3 regions of the Streptomyces sp. NPDC008086 genome follow, and region 1 is predicted to be linked to each of the others. Evidence: riboswitches for the same ligand, from Rfam matches in the RefSeq annotation. Region 1 holds a riboswitch; each other region holds the start of a gene.
What was found. Region 1 has a riboswitch for cobalamin ahead of metE (5-methyltetrahydropteroyltriglutamate--homocysteine S-methyltransferase). Riboswitches for the same ligand answer to the same signal wherever they lie in the genome.
Positions count from the first base shown of each region.

Region 2: it holds a riboswitch for cobalamin, as region 1 does, so the genes downstream of both, ACFZBP_RS02540 (energy-coupling factor ABC transporter permease) here and metE (5-methyltetrahydropteroyltriglutamate--homocysteine S-methyltransferase) in region 1, are expected to answer to the same signal.
Region 3: it holds a riboswitch for cobalamin, as region 1 does, so the genes downstream of both, cobN (cobaltochelatase subunit CobN) here and metE (5-methyltetrahydropteroyltriglutamate--homocysteine S-methyltransferase) in region 1, are expected to answer to the same signal.

Region 1 is NZ_JBIBIA010000001.1:668,100-674,231, reverse strand. Features, by position in the region: gene ACFZBP_RS03000 (ABC transporter substrate-binding protein) at 1-250, opposite strand, end outside; gene metE (5-methyltetrahydropteroyltriglutamate--homocysteine S-methyltransferase) at 668-2,986, opposite strand; cobalamin riboswitch at 3,174-3,332, opposite strand; gene ACFZBP_RS02990 (3-hydroxybutyryl-CoA dehydrogenase) at 3,567-4,436, opposite strand; gene aceB (malate synthase A) at 4,433-6,025, opposite strand; gene aceA (isocitrate lyase) at 6,125-6,132, opposite strand, start outside.
Region 2 is NZ_JBIBIA010000001.1:563,506-569,637, reverse strand. Features, by position in the region: gene ACFZBP_RS02560 (amino acid permease) at 1-962, opposite strand, end outside; gene ACFZBP_RS02555 (ATP-binding cassette domain-containing protein) at 1,076-1,930, opposite strand; gene cbiQ (cobalt ECF transporter T component CbiQ) at 1,927-2,676, opposite strand; gene ACFZBP_RS02545 (energy-coupling factor ABC transporter substrate-binding protein) at 2,683-3,057, opposite strand; gene ACFZBP_RS02540 (energy-coupling factor ABC transporter permease) at 3,054-3,767, opposite strand; cobalamin riboswitch at 3,797-4,005, opposite strand; gene ACFZBP_RS02535 (Rid family hydrolase) at 4,034-4,423, opposite strand; gene ACFZBP_RS02530 (LysR substrate-binding domain-containing protein) at 4,496-5,407, shown strand; gene ACFZBP_RS02525 (transglutaminaseTgpA domain-containing protein) at 5,414-6,132, opposite strand, start outside.
Region 3 is NZ_JBIBIA010000003.1:301,659-307,790, reverse strand. Features, by position in the region: gene ACFZBP_RS11615 (HoxN/HupN/NixA family nickel/cobalt transporter) at 1-368, shown strand, start outside; gene ACFZBP_RS11610 (precorrin-2 C(20)-methyltransferase) at 380-1,867, opposite strand; gene ACFZBP_RS11605 (precorrin-8X methylmutase) at 1,864-2,508, opposite strand; gene cobG (precorrin-3B synthase) at 2,498-3,763, opposite strand; cobalamin riboswitch at 3,846-3,991, shown strand; gene cobN (cobaltochelatase subunit CobN) at 4,022-6,132, shown strand, end outside.

The sequences.
Region 1 (6,132 bases):
GGAGCGCGGCCAGGGCCTCGGTGTCGAGGATGTAGAGGGACGAGCCGGAGTGCGCCGAGCCGCCCACGGCGTCGGAGATCTCGCGGCTGGTGAGGTCGTCCGGGGTGAACTCGGCACCTGTCACGACCGGTACGCCGGTCACCGCCGCGGGTGGCCAGTCGCACTCGTGGGTCCGGCCCACAAGCCGATCGACGAGGCCGAGCTCGGCCACGATGTCGGTCGCGGCGGGCAGCAGGGAGACGATGCGCATACCGCGACCCTAGGCGCCCGACGTCATCGGCTGCACTGTCGACTGTCTGCGCGGCGCGATCGAGGACCTGCCGCGCCGCCACCGGGACCTGACTTCTGAACCGCTCAGAACCGCGGATGACACGTGAGGACGAACACATGACGACGTAGCTGAATGCCTCCCCGGCCCGTGGGAGATCCGCTGTCTGCCTGGCGGGCAAGCCCGACGGTGATGAGGAGCCGCGGGAGGCGTTGGCCCGGGACCTGGAATTCGAGAGGACGGGGATTTCTGGCGCCGGTTCGCAGGGTGCGTCGTTGAGAGGGAAGCATCACTGGAACATGACCCAGGGCGTTGGGCCCTCTTCATGCCTTGGTCGTGGCGGCGCCGCGCGTCCGGGGCCGGGACGCTCGTGGCGTCCCGGCCCACTAAGACCTACGGTCAGGAGGCGGGCAGCTCGCCTCGGACCGTGCGGGCGGCGGTGACGAGGTTTTCCAGCGAGGCGCGGGTCTCGGGCCAGCCGCGGGTCTTCAGGCCGCAGTCGGGGTTGACCCACAGCCGCTCGGCCGGGATCGCCTTCAGGCCCGTGCGGAGCAGCCCGGCGGCTTCCTCGGCGCTGGGGACGCGCGGGGAGTGGATGTCGTAGACACCCGGCCCGGCCTCGCGCGGATAGCCGTGTGCGGCCAGCTCCCGGGCCACCTGCATGTGCGAGCGGGCTGCCTCCAGACTGATGACGTCGGCGTCGAGGTCGTCGATGGCCTGGACGATGTCGCCGAACTCGGCGTAGCACATGTGGGTGTGGATCTGGGTGTCCGGACGGACGCCGGCGGTGGTGAGCCGGAAGGCTTCCGTCGCCCATGCCAGGTAGCGGGCGTGATCCGCAGCGCGCAGCGGCAGCGTCTCGCGCAGTGCGGGCTCGTCGACCTGGATCACCGAGGTGCCCGCAGTTTCCAGGTCGTTCACCTCGTCGCGGAGGGCGAGGGCGACCTGACGGGCGGTCTCGCCGAGGGGCTGGTCGTCCCGGACGAAGGACCAGGCGAGCATGGTGACCGGCCCGGTGAGCATGCCCTTGACCGGCTTGTCGGTGAGGGACTGGGCGTACGACGTCCAGCGCACCGTCATCGGCTCGGGGCGGGAAATGTCCCCGGCCAGGATCGGCGGGCGGACGTAGCGGGTGCCGTACGACTGGACCCAGCCGTGCTGCGTGGCCAGGTACCCCGTCAGCTGTTCGGCGAAGTACTGGACCATGTCGTTGCGTTCGGGCTCGCCGTGTACCAGGACGTCGATGCCGGTCTTCTCCTGGAAGGAGATGACTTCCTGGATCTCGGTCTTGATGCGTTCCTCGTAGCCGGCGGTGTCGATCCGGCCTGCGCGCAGGTCCGCCCGCGCGACGCGCAGTTCGCCGGTCTGCGGGAACGAGCCGATGGTCGTGGTCGGCAGCAGCGGCAGCCCGAGGTGGGCGCGCTGCGCCGTGGCGCGTTCGGCGTACGGCTGGGAGCGGCGGGCGTCGGCGTCCGTGACGGCCTCGGCACGGTTGCGTACGGCTGGGTCGCGGGTGATCGGCGAGCTCGCGCGGGAGGCCAGGTCGGCGCGGTTGGCGGCGAGTTCGGCGCTGATGGTGTCGGTGCCCTGGGCGAGGCCGCGCGCGAGGGTGACGATCTCGGCGGTCTTCTGCCGGGCGAAGGCGAGCCAGCGCAGAATCTGCGGTTCGATGTCCCGTTCCAGGCCCGTGTCGAGGGGCACGTGGAGGAGGGAGCAGGAGGCGGCGACGTCGACCCGGTCGGCGAGGCCCAACAGGGTGCCGAGGGTGGAGAGGGACTTCGACAGGTCGTTGATCCAGATGTTGCGGCCGTTGACGACACCGGCGACCAGGCGCTTGCCCGGCAGCCCGCCGACGGCGGCGAGCGCGTCGAGGTTGGCCGCGGCCGCCTCGGTGAAGTCCAGGGCGAGTCCCTCGACGGGGGCCTTCGCCAGGACGGGAAGCGCCTCGCCGAGCCGGTCGAAGTACGACGCGACCAGCAGCTTCGGCCGGTCGGGCAGTGCCCCGAGGTCGCGGTAGGCGCGCTCGAGGGCGTTCAGCTCGGCCGGGGTGCGGTCCTGTACGAAGGCGGGCTCGTCCAGCTGCACCCACTCGGCGCCGGCCGCGCGAAGGTCGGCGAGCACCTCGGCGTACACCGGCAGCAGGCGGTCGAGCAGGGTCAGCGGTTCGAAGTCCGCGGAAGCGCCCGGCGCGGGCTTGGCGAGGAGCAGGTAGGTGACGGGGCCGACCAGGACCGGGCGGGCGGTCAGGCCCAGCGCCAGGGCCTCCCTCAGCTCGGCGACCTGCTTCGTCGAGTCGGCCGTGAACACCGTGTCCGGGCCCAACTCGGGTACGAGGTAGTGGTAGTTGGTGTCGAACCACTTGGTCATTTCCAGCGGCGCGACATCCTGGGTGCCACGGGCCATGGCGAAGTAGCCGTCAAGGGCGTCGGCTTCGACAGCGGCGCGGTGGCGCTCGGGGATCGCGCCGACCATGACGGTGGTGTCGAGGACGTGGTCGTAGTACGAGAAGTCACCGGTCGGCACCTCGTGGACGCCGGCGTCGGCGAGCAGCCGCCAGTTGGCGGCGCGCAGATCGGCGGCGGTGGAGTGGAGGGCGTCGGCGGTGACGCGGTCCTTCCAGTAGCCCTCGATCGCCTTCTTCAGTTCCCGGTTCGGGCCCTGGCGGGGGTAGCCGTACACGGTGGCCCGTGCTGCCGCGGCTGCGGACTTGCTGGTCACGGAGATCTCCTTCGCGAGACGATTCCCTGAGATCCCGGAGACGGGACGAGAACGCGAAGGGGTGACGAACCGGACGGAACCGACCTCGCGCGGCACAGCGCGGTCGTCCGCCTGGTATGTACGCCGACCCGCCCTCGAGGTCACCGAGATCTCCGCGCGCGGAACGGTCCGCGCACGGGCAGGTGGCAGGTCTTCGGACTCGTGGGCACGCCCTCGTCGTTCACCGAGGAGGACACCTACTGGCCGTCGCTTCCCAGGCCCGGTACGTCGGACCCAGTGCGTATGACGGCGGTCGTTCCCGCTCACCGCTGCGGGGCAGTCCCGGATTCCCACCGGGTTCCCTCTTGCGACACCCCGCCTGGCGGGCGGGGCGAACCAGCTGCTCCGGCCACCCTACGGGGTGTCGCCCGTCGGGCAAGGGGGCGGTCCAGGATCTGGAAGGTGACACAGAGCACGGTGGAGGAGGAGCGCCGAAGGCGGGAAGCGCCGCACTCGCGCTTCCCGCCCTTCCCAGTCGCGCCGCGCGGGACCCTCACCCCTGCGGCGGTGCGGGCCCCTCAGCCCGCGTCGTACCAGGCCCTCAGCCCTGGTCGTAGGTGTGGAAGCCCCGGCCGGTCTTGCGGCCCAGCAGTCCCGCCTCGACCATGCGCTGGAGGAGCGGGGGAGGGGCGTAGAGGGGTTCCTTGAACTCGTCGTAGAGCGACTCGGCGATGGAGGCGACGGTGTCCAGGCCGATCAGGTCCGCCAGCTTCAGTGGGCCCATGGGATGGGCGCAGCCGAGCTCCATGCCGGCGTCGATGTCGGTGGCGGTGGCGAAGCCGGACTCGGCCATCCGGATCGCCGACAGGAGATACGGGATGAGGAGCGCGTTGACGACGAAGCCCGCCCGGTCCTGGGAACGGATCACCGTCTTGCCGAGGGTCCGGGTCGCGAAGTCCTCCACCGCGGTCGTCGTCGCGGCCGACGTGTGCAGCGAGGTCACGACCTCTACCAGGGGCAGTACGGGCACAGGGTTGAAGAAGTGCAGCCCGATCACGTGGTCGGCGCGGCTGGTGGCCATGCCGAGCCGCATGACCGGCAGGGAGGAGGTGTTGGTGGCTAGCACCGCCTCCGGATCCTCGACGATCTTGTCGAGCGCGGCGAAGATCTCGGTCTTGGCGTCGGCGTTCTCGATGACCGCCTCGACGACGAGCTGCCGGTCGGCGAGGTCGTCCAGGCTGCTGGTGAAGACGAGCCGGGCGAGGGCGTCGCCGGCGGCTTCCCGCGTCAGCTTGCCCCGTAGCACGGCACGGTCCAGGGAGCCCGCGATCCGGTCGCGGGCGGCGCGGGCGGCGATGGCGTCCGCCTCGCAGACCACGGTGTCGAGCCCCGCCCGTGCGCACACCTCGGCGATGCCCGCGCCCATCTGCCCGCCGCCGACGACGCCGACGCGTCCGATCGCCGCGCTCATGCCCGGGCCTCCGTCCCTCGCACGAGGTGCCGGGTGTAGGCGTCCGGGGTGAAGAACAGCGGCAACTCGCCGACGAGAGCGGTCCGTTCGAAGAGGGCGCGGATGTCGTCCACCGGTGCCCACGGGTACTCGGCGCCGAGCGCTGCCACCTCGTCGTAGAGGATCTCCTCCACTGTCGCCCGGTCGATGACCCGGTGCCGTAGCCACTGCCAGATCTGGACGCGGGCGATCTCGGCGGTGGCCGCGTCCTCCATCAGGCCGTTGATGGCGACCGCGCCCTGCCCGCGCACCCAGGCGGCGAAGTAGCGCAACGCGACGCAGACGTTGGTGCGGACGCCCTCCGGGGTGGGCGGCCCGCTGATCCGGCGCACCGACAGCAGGTCGGCCGGCGTCACCTCGACGTCGTCACGGGTTCGGTCCAGTTGGTGGGGGCGGTCACCGAGGACACCGTCGAAGACCTCGCGGCAGACGGGGACGAGTCCCGGATGGGCGACCCAGGAGCCGTCGAAGCCGTCCTCGGCCTCGCGCTCCTTGTCCAGCCGGACCTTGGCGAGCGCGGCCTCGTTCGCGGCGGGGTCCTTGCCGGGCACGTGGGCGGCCATGCCGCCGATGGCGTGGGCGCCGCGCCGGTGGCAGGTGCGGACGAGGAGTTCGGTGTAGGCCCGCATGAAGGGGGCCGTCATCGTCACCTTCGCCCGGTCGGGGAGGAGGAAATCGGTGCGGTGGCCGAACGTCTTGATCAGGCTGAACAGGTAGTCCCAGCGGCCCGCGTTGAGTCCGGAGCTGTGTTCGCGCAGTTGGTAGAGGATCTCCTCCATCTCGAACGCGGCGGTGATCGTCTCGATGAGAACGGTGGCCCGGATCGTGCCGCGCGGAATACCGAGCAACTCCTGGGCGAGCACGAAGACGTCGTTCCAGAGGCGGGCCTCGTAGCGGTTCTCCAGCTTGGGGAGGTAGAAGTACGGGCCGTACCCGGCGTCGATCTGACGCTGGGCGCAGTGGAAGAAGTACAGGCCGAAGTCGACGAGGGCGGCGGGCACGGGCCGGCCGTCGTACGTCAGGTGCTCCTCGTCGAGGTGCCAGCCGCGCGGCCGGACCACGATGGTGGCGAGTTCCTCGCCGAGCCGGTACTCCTTGCCCTCCGGTGTGGTGAAGTCGATGCGGCGCTCGACAGCGTCGAGCAGGGTGAGCTGGCCGCCGATGACGTTGTCCCAGAGGGGCGCGGTGGCGTCCTCGAAGTCGGCCATCCACACCTTGGCACCGGAGTTGAGGGCGTTGACGGCCATGCGCCGGTCGGGCGGCCCGGTGATCTCCACGCGCCGGTCGGTCAGACCGGGCGCGGGCGGTGCCACCCGCCAGGTCGGGTCGTTGCGCACAGCGGCCGTGACCATGGGGAAGTCGAGAGGCGAGCCCGACGCCAGCCGTAGTACCTGCCGACGGCGTTCCTTCATCAGGTCCCGCCGACGCGGCTCGAACGCCTCGGCCAGGCGGCCGATGAAGTCCAGGGCGGCGGGGGTGAGGATCTCGTCGTGCCGGTGTCCCGGAGCGGCGAGGACGCGGACGTGGTGGGTGAGTGCGGTGGTGGACATCGGGCTCTCCTGAGGGATGGGAGCGGAGGGGGAGGAGACGGTTCGTCCCCCTCCGCTCGGCCGAGGGCCGGCCGGATGGCGGGTGTCCGGCCTGGTGGCCTAGTGGA
Region 2 (6,132 bases), 100 kb from region 1:
GCGGGGATGATCGTCGTCTGGGTCGAGGCGAGGCCGGAGGTCGAGACCGCCAGCAGGACGACCCAGTCCCAGGCACCCATGGCCTCGTCGGCGAGCAGCGCGAAGATGAACTCCTCCTCCTCGGCGTTCTCCGCCAGGTACGCCGGTCCCGCGTAGGCCACGACCGCGTAGGCGACCGACACGTACGTCACCAGCAGGATGATCGTCGACCACACGGCAGCCCTACCGGGAGCGGTGGCGGAGTTCTCGACCTCCTCGGTGAGGTTCACCGCCGACTCCCAGCCCCAGTAGATGAACACGCCCAGCAGCAGACCCGCCGTCAGTTCGGCGCCGCCCGCCCCGAACGGATCCAGCCAGCCGAACGCCGGATCGACGGAGTCGAGCGAACCGGTGTCGGCGTAGACCCGGTAGATCGCCACCACGGCGAACGCGAGCAGACAGGCGACCTGCGCGAGGATCAGGATGTTCTGCACCTTGGCCGACACCTCGGTGCCGATGACGCACACGGCCGTCATCACCAGGATGAGCAGCACCGTCAGCGTCTCGCGCACCAGCTCGTTGTCGACCCAGCTGTCGAGACCGAACGCGAGCAGCGCGAACGTCACCGCGACGTCCGCGAGCGAGCCGACCACCAGGACCCCGGTCATGGTGATGGCCCAGCCGCCGAGCCAGCCGGCCCACGGGCCCATCGCCCGGGTGACCCAGGAGAACGTCGTCCCGCAGTCCTGGTCGACCCGGTTGAGGTAGTAGAACGCCGACGCGATCAGCAGCATCGGGACGAACGAGGCGAGCATGACGCCCGGGGCGTACACACCGACGAGCGCCACCACCGGACCGATCGCCGCGGCCAGCGAGTACGCCGGCGAGGTGGAGTTGAGCCCGATGACGAGGGCGTCGACGAACCCGATCGCGTCGGCCTTCAGCCCTTCGGGCGGGCGGGTGTCCTCGGTGGCCTCGGCCATGCTGCCTCACTTCGGTCGTACGTGACCCCATGAAACAGGCAACCGTGGAGCCCGCCCCGCCTTTGGTGTGCGCTCGCGGGGTGTATCACCCGTGTGCCCAACGCCCGGACAGGTCAGCCTTCGGCCGGGCTCGGTGCCGCCGCCAGGGCCGCCAGCGCCTCCGCGTCGCGCGGACCGGGCGAGGAGTCGTCCAGCAGACCCTGCGCGCGCAGGAACTGGGCCGCCGCGACACCCCAGGGCAGCCGCAGCCCGGCCTGCTGGAGGAGATCGGCGCGGGCCAGCATGGTGGGCGCCGGTCCGGTGCGGACACCGGACGGGGTCAGCAGCGCCGCGTCGTCCGCCCAGCGCAGGGCCAGGTCGACGTCGTGCGTGGCCATCACCACCGTGGTGCCGCCCGCGCGAAGCCCGTCCAAGGTGGCGAGGAGACGCTCCTGGCCATCGGGGTCGAGCCCGGCGGTCGGTTCGTCGAGGATCAGCACACGGGGCCGCATCGCGACGGCGCCCGCGATGGCGGTGCGCTTGCGCTGCCCGTACGACAGCAGATGCGTGGGCCGGTCGGCCAGCGCGGTGATGTCCAGGGCGGTGAGCGCCTCGTCGACCCGCGCGCGTACCTCGGCGTCGGGCAGGCCCAGGTTCAGCGGGCCGAAGGAGACGTCCTGCGCGACGGAGGCGGCGAACAGCTGGTCGTCGGGGTCCTGCACCACCAGCTGCACGGTCGTCCGCAGCCCGGTCAGGCCCTTGCGGTCGTACGTGACCGGCGCACCCGCCACGGTCAACCGGCCGTCGTGTGGGCGCAGTCCACCGCTGAGCAGCCGCATCAGCGTGGTCTTGCCGCTGCCGTTGCGGCCGAGCAGCGCGAGCGCGCGCCCCTCGTGGACGTCGAAGTCGAGGCCGCTGAGGACGACGGGCCCGTCCTCGTAGGCGTAGGACGCGCCCCGCAGGGCTACCAGGGCGGTGGGCTCGCTCATGGCAGGGCCCTTTCCAGTACGAGGGTGAGGGCGGCCAGCGCGGCGAGGAGCACGCAACTGGCGGCCGTGAAGCGGACGGAGACCCGGGCCTCGGGCACCAGGACGCGCAGGGTGCCGTCGTAGCCGCGCCCGGCGAGCCCGGCCTGGAGCCGGGTGGCCCGGTCGAAGGCCCGCACGAAGGCGGTGGCCCCGAGCCCGGCCAGGGACCGCCACTCCGCGGCCCTGCTGGTGTGCCCGAGCCGAGCGGCCTGGGCCTGACGGATACGGCGCACGGAGTCCAGGAGCAGGAAGCTCATCCGGTACGTCACCAGGGCGACGTCCACGACGGGCGCGGGCACCCCGGCCCGTACCAGGCGGGGCAGCAGATCGGACATCGGCGTGGTGAAGGCGAACAGCAGCACGCCCAACGAGGCCGCCGAGGTGCGCAGCAGCAACTCCCCGGCGCGCAGCGGGCCCTCCGCGGCGAGGGACACGAAGCCGTCCGGCCCGCCGACCTGGACGAGCAGGGTGAGCGCGCCGGTCACACAGAAGCCGAGCGGCACACGGTAGGCCCGCCACAGCCGTCGCGCGGGCACGCCCGCCGGACCCAGCAGTACGGCGAGCGCGGTGACCAGGACCAGCGCGGCGCCCGGCCAGGGCGGCAGCGAGATGGCGAGCACGGTGAGGCCGAGCCCGAGCACGGCCTTGTCCACGGGGTGACGGCGGCGCCAGCGACTGCTGTGCGCCGCCGCGTCGATCGGCAGCACGAGAGGTCAGGACCTCTCGGCCGTGGACTCCTCGGCGGTCGCGCCGGCCGCGCTCTCCGCGCCGCCGACCCGCTCCAGCGCCCGCTCCTCGCCCTGCCGCCGACCCCGGCGCAGACCGAAGTAGTAGGCGAGGACCCCGGCGCCGAGGGCGGCCTGGAGGGCGAAGAGCGCCGACTCGATCTCACCGGACGGCGGCTCGTACAGCGGCGAGAACCACGGCTCGTAGTCCGGCTCGATCTCGGTGATCGCGGTCTCCGCCTCGGCGTCGGCACCCGCGAACGGCTCCTCCTTGTGGTCGCCGAGGCCGAGGGCCAGCGGCAGCACGGCGAGGGCGGCCACGACGACCAGCAGCAGAATGTTGATCTTCGTGTTCCTGCTCATCGGGCCACCGCCTCGGTCTCGGTCCCGCTCTCGGTCCGGGACTGCTTCCTGGCCAGGAGCACGCCCAGCCGGGTCAGTTCGCCCTTGCTGGACTGCACCAGCAGCCGCATCACGAGCACCGTGAGCAGTCCCTCGCTCACCGCGAGGGGGATCTGGGTGACGGCGAAGATGGAGCCGAACTTGCCGAGCGCGCCCAGGAATCCGCTGCTCGGGTCGGGGAAGGCGAGGGCCAGCTGGACACTGGTCACGCAGTAGGTGGACAGGTCGGCGAGGAAGGCGCCGAAGAACACGGCGACCATGAGCGGCACGTCGTAGCGCCGCAGCAGCTTGTAGATCGCGTATCCGGCCCAGGGGCCGACGATCGCCATCGAGAAGACGTTGGCGCCGAGCGTCGTCAGACCGCCGTGCGCGAGCAGCAGCGCCTGGAAGAGCAGGGTGATGGTGCCCAGCACCGCCATGATCGGCGGCCGGAACAGGATGGCGCCCAGACCGGTGCCCGTGGGATGCGAGCAACTGCCCGTCACCGAGGGCAGCTTCAGCGCGGACAGGACGAACGTGAAGGCTCCGGAGGCGCCGAGGAGCAGCGTGCTCTCCGGGTGCTCCTTGACCTCACGGGTGAGTGAACGGACGCCGTGGACGACGAAGGGCGCGGACGCGACGCCCCAGGCGACCGCGTGCGCCGGAGGCAGGAAACCCTCGGCTATGTGCATGGCTCAGCAGACCCTCTCCAGCACCTCGTGGATGGTTGACGCGCCCTGGTCGGTCTCCTGGCTTACGGGTACCACCGCCCGTGCTCCGCCTTCCCGGGTCCCGAAGGACCCAGTGGCTGCCCGTGAGGGCCGGAGCCGGACTTCCCGATTCACAGTGGCGAGGGCCGCACCGGCATCACACCGGGTTTCCCGTTCACCAAGGCGTGGTGACAGTAGTGCCCGGACCGGGTGGCTGACAAGCGCGCCCAGGGGGCGTGAAAGGGGCGCTACGGGAGGGGCCGACGCGCGTACACCTCGATCTCGATCTTCATACGAGGGTCGGCGAGACCGCACCTGAGCATGGTGGCGGCCGGCCGGACCTCACCGAAGCAGCGGCGCAGAACCGGCCAGCAGGGCTCGAAGTCCGCACGGTCGGGGAGCAGATACCGCACTCGCACCACATCCGAGAAAGCGCATCCCGCCTCGGCCAGCGCGGCCCCGATATTGCGCAGGCACTGCTCCGCCTGTTCCACCACGTCGTCGGAGATCGTCATCGTGCCGTAGTCGAACCCGGTCGTCCCGGACACATGCACCCAGTCACCGTCGACCACGGCACGGGCATAGCCGATCTGCTCCTCGAAGGTCGAGCCGCTGAGGATCGCACGTCGCTCTGTCATGCGCCGCACGCTAGGTGACCAGCGCAGATACGTCTAATACTGCAGAGGGCATGACCTGATATCCCTGGGCGTATGAACCGACCGGAACTGCCCCTGCCCCAACTGCACGCGTTCGTCGTGCTCGCCGAGGAACTCCACTTCGGCCACGCCGCCGCCCGTCTCGGTATCGCCCAGCCACCGCTGAGCCAGCAGATCAGACGCCTGGAGGACAAGGTCGGCCACGCCCTGTTCCACCGCGCGCCAGGAGGCGTCACGCTCACCCCGGCCGGCCGTGAACTGCTCCCCGCCGCCCGGCGCGCCCTCACCGACGTCACGGACGGCCTGGCCGCGGCCCGCGCCGTCGGCAGCGGCCGGGCCGGCACCCTGCGCCTCGGCTTCGCCGCCTCCCTCGCCCTCACCGTGCTGCCCGGCCTGCTGCGCACCTTCCGGGACCGGTTCCCCGGCGTACGTCTGGACATCCACGAGATGACCACCGCGCCGCAGATCGCCGCCCTGCACGACAGGGCCATCGATGTCGGCCTCCTGCGCGAACCTCCCGCCGACCAGCCGGAGCTCGGCTTCACAACCGTGCTCAGCGAGCCGTTCGTGGCCGTCCTGCCGTCCGCCCATCCGCTGGCCGCGCAACGGACCGTACAGCTCGCGCAGTTGGCGGACTCGCCCTTCGTGCTGCTGCCGCGCGCGGTCGGCCCGCAGCTGTACGACCGGATCACCGGCCTGTGCGCCGAAGCCGGCTTCACGCCTCGGACCGTCCAGCACGCCGTGGAGTGGCAGACCGTGTGCGCCCTGGTGCAGACCGGCCTCGGCGTCTCCCTGGCACCGGCGAGCATCCGCCGTATCCGCCTCAAAGGCGTCGCCTTCCGCAGGATCGAGCCCGGCGACGCCCGCACGCGCGTGGCCGTCGCCTGGCGCGCGGGCGACCCGAACCCGCTGGTCGCACACCTGCTGGCAGCGGTCAGCCAGGATCGGCCGGACCGGCTCCAGTGATGCCCGTCACCGCGCGCGAGGCCGGCCCCCGCGCGGTCGGCGAGGGGCGGCGGAGCGCAGGAGCCGGAACAGACGGGTGCGGTGCGGGACGCGGGCCCGGACGGTCCTTTCGAGCGCGTCGCAGTCCGACCACGCGGCGTCGGCGGCCGCGCTGTCGGGTCTGCGGCCCGCGTACTCGACCTCGTTGACCAGGGTCGCCAGGTCCGGCAGGCGCCGCCCCACGGTGCCGCCCACGTGCCGCGCGCCGAACGCGGCGATCTCCTGCGCGGTGTGCGCTCCCGTGGCGGGAAGGCCGATCTCCGTGAGGCGGTCCTCGATCTGCCGCCAGGCCCCGAGGACCCGGTGCCGCGCGTCCGGCCCGTTGCGCCGTCCGCTGCGCCGCCTGTACGGCAGCCACAGCGCGTACAGCACATACGCCGTGGCGAGGAGCAGCACCGCGAGCGGGACGGTGAGCCACAGCGGCGGCATACCGGCACCGGAGCCACCCCCGGCGGGGGCCGCCTCCGCGGGCGTGCGCGGGGGCGTCGACGGCGGCGTCGGCCTGGTGCTCTCCCGGTCCCCCTGCTGACGCTCCTCCGGCTCCGCAGCCGACGCGGCGCCGGAGCGGCCCTGCGCCGCCTCCCCGGGCGTCGGCTGGAACGGCACCCAGCCGACCCCGGCGAACCTGACTTCCGGCCAGGCCAGCACGTCCTGTCCCCGGACCTGCCAGGTGCCGGAACCGGTCC
Region 3 (6,132 bases), on a different contig from region 1:
TGAACTTCGCCTACGGCTGGGCCTTCTCCAAGCCGGTCCGCAAGGTCTACTACAACCTCACCGTCACCGGCCTGTCGGTCGCCGTCGCCCTCATCATCGGCACCGTAGAACTGCTGGGCCTGGTCGCCGAGAAGGCGCACCTGCACGGCGCCTTCTGGGACCGGGTCTCCGGACTCGACCTCAACGTCATCGGATACGTCGTCGTCGCCCTGTTCTTCGCCACCTGGGCCGTCGCCCTGCTGGTGTGGAAGGTCGGCCGGATCGAGGAGAAGTGGACGGCGGGGATGGCCCAGGAACCCACCCCCGCCGAACAGGGACCCACCCCCGCCCGGCGGGGACCGGTCCCCGCCGAACAGGGAGCCGAGTAGGCGCCCCCGCGTCACGCGTCCGGGTAGCGGCGCGGCGTCCAGACGACGTCCTCGCCGTCCCCGCGCCGTACGATCTGCGTCTGCGAGGAACCGACCAGCAGGATCGTGCGCATGTCGACCTCGGCCGGATCGAGGTCGGCGAGCCGCACGATCCGCACCCGCTCCCCGGACCCGCCGACGTCCCGCGCCACCACGACCGGAGTCTTTGGAGCCCGGTGTTCGAGGAGCAGTTCGCGGGCCTTGGCCACCTGCCAGGTGCGGCTGCGCGAGCCCGGGTTGTACAGGGCCAGCACCAGATCCGCCGAGGCCGCCGCGCGCAGCCGTTCGGCGATGACCTCCCATGGCTTGAGCCGGTCGGAGAGGGAGATGGTGGCGTAGTCGTGCCCGAGCGGGGCGCCCGCGCGCGCGGCGGCCGCGTTGGCCGCGGTCACCCCCGGCAGCACCCGCACCGGGATGTCCGCGTACTCCTCCGCCGAGGCGGCCTCCAGGACGGCCGTGGCCATCGCGAAGATCCCCGGGTCACCCCCGGAGACGACGGCCACCCGCCGCCCCCGCCGGGCCAGTTGCAGCGCGAACTCGGCCCGCTCGGCCTCGACCCGGTTGTCCGAGCCGTGCCGGAGCTGGCCGGGACGGACCGGCACCCGGTCCAGGTAGGTGGTGTAGCCGACCAGGTCGTCGGCGGCGGCGAGCGCACCCCGGGTCTCGGGCGTCAGCCACAGCGGACCGGCCGGACCGGTCCCGACCACGACGACCTCGCCCAGTTCCCGTACGGCGGGCTCGGCGTCGACCTGGCTCGGCAGCACGGCGACCGCGAAGTACGGCACCGACTCCGGGTCCACGTCGGCCAGTTCGGCCAGCCGCTCACCGCTCATCGTGGCCCGCTCGACGTACCGCGCCTCGCCCAGCCGGCCCGCACTCTCCAGCGCGCCGCGGACCTTGGTGAAGGTGCGGCCCAGCTTCATCACCACCGCGGCGTCCGTGGCGGCGAGCCGGGCGGTCAGCTCCTCCTCGGGCAGGGTGCCCGGCAGGATCGTCAGCACCTCCTCGCCCTCGGCGAGCGGGGTGCCCAGACGGGCGGCGGCGGCCGACACGGAGGTGACCCCGGGGACGACCTCGGTGTCGTAGCGGTCCGCGAGCCGCTTGTGCATGTGCATGTAGGAGCCGTAGAAGAGCGGGTCGCCCTCCGCGAGGACGGCGACCGTCCGGCCGGCGTCGAGGTGCGCGGCGAGGCGGGCGGCGGCCTCGGTGTAGAAGTCGTCGATGGCGCCCTGGTAGCCGCCGGGGTGGTCGGTGGTCTCGGTGGTGACCGGGTAGACCAGCCGCTCCTCGATGTGCCGTTCCCTGATGTGCTTCGCCGCGATCGAACGGGCGATGGACCGCCCGTGCCGCGCACTGTGGTACGCGATCACGTCCGCCTCGGCGATGACCTCCACCGCGCGCACGGTCATCAACGACGGATCGCCGGGGCCCAGCCCGACGCCGTACAGTTTCCCGCTCACTCTTCCTCACTCGCGATCGCGTTGAGCGCGGCGGCGGCGATGGCGCTGCCTCCGCGTCGGCCACGGACGATCAGGTGCTCAAGTCCCGACGGATGCTCCGCGAGCGCCTCCTTCGACTCGGCGGCCCCCACGAACCCCACCGGCACACCTATGACGGCGGCCGGGCGGGGAGCGCCCTCCTCGATCATCTCCAGGAGCCGGAACAGCGAGGTCGGCGCGTTCCCGACGGCGACCACCGAACCCTCCAGCCGGTCCCGCCACAGCTCCATGGCGGCCGCGCTGCGCGTGGTGCCCATCTTCGCGGCCAGCTCGGGCACGGCCGGGTCGGACAGGGTGCACAGCACGTCGTTGCCGGCGGGCAGCCGCTTGCGGGTCACCCCGCTGGCCACCATCTGCACATCGGTGAAGATGGGCGCACCGGCCCGCAGGGCCTCCCGGGCACGCGCCACCACTCCCGGCGAGTACACGAGGTCGCGCACGAGGTCGACCATCCCGCAGGCGTGGATCATCCGGACCGCGACCTGACTGACGTCGGCGGGCAGGCCCGCGAGGTCCGCCTCCGCGCGGATGGTGGCAAAGGACTGGCGGTAGATGGCCGCACCGTCCTTCTCGTACTCGAACACCGTGCTCCTACAGGTCATGCGTGCGGGCCGCCGCCAGGTCGGCGGCGAGCCTCGATGGATGGTCGGTCGTCGTCGTGGCGCGGACCCGGCCGGCTTCCACGACGGAGATCAGGTAGCCGCCGTTCGGGGCCGCGACGACGTCCACGTGATCGCCGCGCGGACGACCGCAACGGCGCTCGCAGCCGGACCAGTACGCCGGCAGCCCGCCGCCCGCGGTGAGCGACGCGGCCGCGTCCGAACGGATGTCCGCCCGCGACTTGGCGCAACCGGGCCGTCCGATGCAGGCACCGACACCGAGCCAGGGAGAGTCCGGGGCCGTGATCAGACCGACGGAGTCTAGGCCGGGAAGCCGGTCGGAGCGCACTGTGGGAAGGATCACTCCACGCCAAGGTGTCAGCCGCAGCTCATCTGACGCGGTCGCCGTCAGCGCGGTCCACTGGGCGGCGGTGAGGCGGCCCAGCGGGGCGAGGACGGACAGGCTCGTCGTGCCGTCGGGGCCGGTGACGACACCGGGGGAGGGGGACGGCCCGCTCACCGGCGGCCAGGCCGGCGAGGCATGTCCGGCCCCCAGCCGTCGTACGACCTCGTGCGCCAACTCATCGACGGGGAGCGGGAGTTCGGCCACCCGCCAGACCTGGCCGGCACTCGCCTCCAGGAACACCTCGGCGGCCAGCAGCGCCGCCCGAGGCGCGTCATCGGCGGTCAGGACCGCCACGGAATCCGCGACCCCGACCCGCAGCCACACGGCCCCGTCCGGCGCGGCCCGCAGGGTCACGTCCGGGTCGAGCCCGGCGACGTCCCCGCGCCCGTCGTCGAGCGCGAACAGGAACCGCCCGGACAGCCGGGCCGCCGCCTCGCTCGCGCACAGCAGCTCGTCCAACGCCCGCAGCCACGGCCGTACGTCGGCGTGGCCGCGCCCGTCCAGCCCGGACAGCGGCGAGGCCACCACATTGCGTACCCGTTCGTGCCGCCACGACGGCAGCAGCCCGGCCGCCTCCAGCCGGCTCGCCAACTCCCCGCCGCAGCCCGTCGGCAGACCGCGCAGCTGGACGTTGCCCCGGGACGTCAGATGCAGGTCCCCGTCGCCGAGTTCGAACGCGGCCCGGCCGAGTTCCACCGCCTGACCGACCTGGAGCACACCCCCGGGAATCCGGATCCGGGCGAGTGCGCCGTCGTCCGCCGTGTGCAGCCTCAGTGCGCCCGGGCATGCGTCGTCGCGGTCCCGTGTGACCCCTGTGGCCTGGGACGACGGTCGGATGGAGGGCGTGGACATGGCGGCGAGCATACCGACCGTCCCGGTGACCGTATGCCGCCGCCTCCGCATGCCGACGGCTGGTCCCGTGGCCCTTACTATGCTTCTCGGTGGATCATCCGGTCCGCCACCGCCACGACGGCGACAGGGGAGGAAGCCGGTGCGAATCCGGCGCGGTCCCGCCACTGTGAGCCCACCCCGCCAGGGTCGGGTGAGTCAGGAACTCCCGCCGTCAGACACCACCCGGGGCGCGGACACCCCGAGGAAGGCCGACGCCGCATGATCCTTCTGCTGTCGACGTCCGACACCGACCTGCTCAGCGCCCGCGCGGCGAACGGCCCCGTGCCCTACCGCTTCGCCAACCCCGCTCGGCTCCCGCTCGACGACCTGCCCGCGCTCCTCGACGGCGTCGCCCTCGTCGTCGTACGCCTCCTCGGCGGTCTGCGCGCCTGGCAGGAAGGCCTCGACCTGCTCCTCGCCGACGGCCGCCCGGTCGTCGTCCTGACCGGCGAACAGGCCCCGGACGCCCAGCTGATGGCCGCCTCCACGGTGCCGGTCGGCATCGCCGCCGAGGCCCACGCCTACCTCGCCCACGGTGGTCCGGCCAACCTGGAGCAGCTCGCCCGCTTCCTGTCGGACACGGTCCTGCTCACCGGGCACGGCTTCGAGGCACCGGCGGCCGCCCCCAGCTGGGGCCCGCTGGAGCGCGAGTCCCGGGCCGACGGCCCGACGATCGCCGTGCTCTACTACCGCGCCCACCACATGAGCGGCAACACGGCGTTCGTGGGCGCCCTGTGCGACGCGATCGAGGACGCGGGCGGCCGGCCGCTGCCGCTGTACGTCGCTTCCCTGCGGGCCCCGGAGCCCGAACTCATCGACGAACTGCGCGCCGCCGACGCCATCGTCACCACCGTGCTCGCCGCGGGCGGCACCAAGCCCGCCGAGGCGTCCGCCGGCGGCGACGACGAGTCCTGGGACGCGGGCGCCCTGACCTCCCTCGACGTGCCGATCCTCCAGGCCCTGTGCCTGACCGGACCCCGGTCCGCGTGGGAGGAGAACGACGAGGGCGTCTCCCCGCTCGACGCCGCCAGCCAGATCGCCGTACCCGAGTTCGACGGCCGGCTCATCACCGTGCCGTTCTCCTTCAAGGAGATCGACGCCGACGGCCTGCCCGCCTACGTCGCCGACCCCGAGCGCGCGGCGCGCGTCGCCGGAATCGCCGTACGCCACGCCCGGCTTCGGCACATCCCGGCCGCCGACAAGCGCCTCGCCCTCGTCCTGTCCGCCTACCCGACCAAGCACTCCCGGATCGGCAACGCGGTCGGCCTCGACACCCCCGCCAGCGCCGTCGCGCTGCTCAGGCGGCTCAAGGCCGAGGGCTACGACTTCGGCGACACCGACATCCCCGGGCTGGTCTCCGGCGACGGCGACGAGCTGATCCGCGCGCTCATCGAGGCCGGCGGCCACGACCAGAACTGGCTCACCGAGGAGCAGTTGGCCCGCAACCCGGTGCGGATCCCGGCGGCCGACTACCGGCGCTGGTTCGCCACGCTGCCGGAAGAGCTGCGGACGGCCGTCGAGCAGCACTGGGGTCCGGCGCCCGGCGAGATGTTCGTCGACCGCAGCCGCAACGAGGAGGGCGACATCGTCCTCGCGGCCCTGCGCTTCGGCAACCTGCTGATCCTCATCCAGCCCCCGCGCGGCTTCGGCGAGAACCCGATCGCGATCTACCACGACCCGGACCTGCCCCCCTCGCACCACTACCTCGCCGCCTACCGCTGGATCGCGGCCCGCGCCGAGGACGGCGGTTTCGGCGCCGACGCGATGATTCACCTCGGCAAGCACGGCAACCTGGAGTGGCTGCCCGGCAAGAACGCCGGCCTGTCCGCCGCCTGCGGCCCCGACGCGGCCCTCGGCGACCTGCCGCTGATCTACCCGTTCCTGGTCAACGACCCCGGCGAGGGCACCCAGGCCAAGCGCCGCGTCCACGCCACCCTCATCGACCACCTCGTCCCGCCCATGGCCCGCGCCGACTCCTACGGCGACATCGCGCGCCTGGAGCAACTCCTCGACGAGTACGCCCAGATCTCCTCCATGGACCCGGCCAAGCTCCCCGCCATCCGCGCCCAGATCTGGACCCTCATCCAGGCCGCCAAGCTCGACCACGACCTCGGCATGGCCGACCGCCCCGACGACGACGGCTTCGACGACTTCCTGCTGCACGTCGACGGCTGGCTGTGCGAGGTCAAGGACGCCCAGATCCGCGACGGCCTGCACGTCCTCGGCGCTCCGCCGCAGGGCGCCGACCGAGTCAACCTCGTCCTCGCCATCCTGCGCGCCCGCCAGATCTGGGGCGGCACCACCGCTCTGCCCGGCCTGCGCGAGGCCCT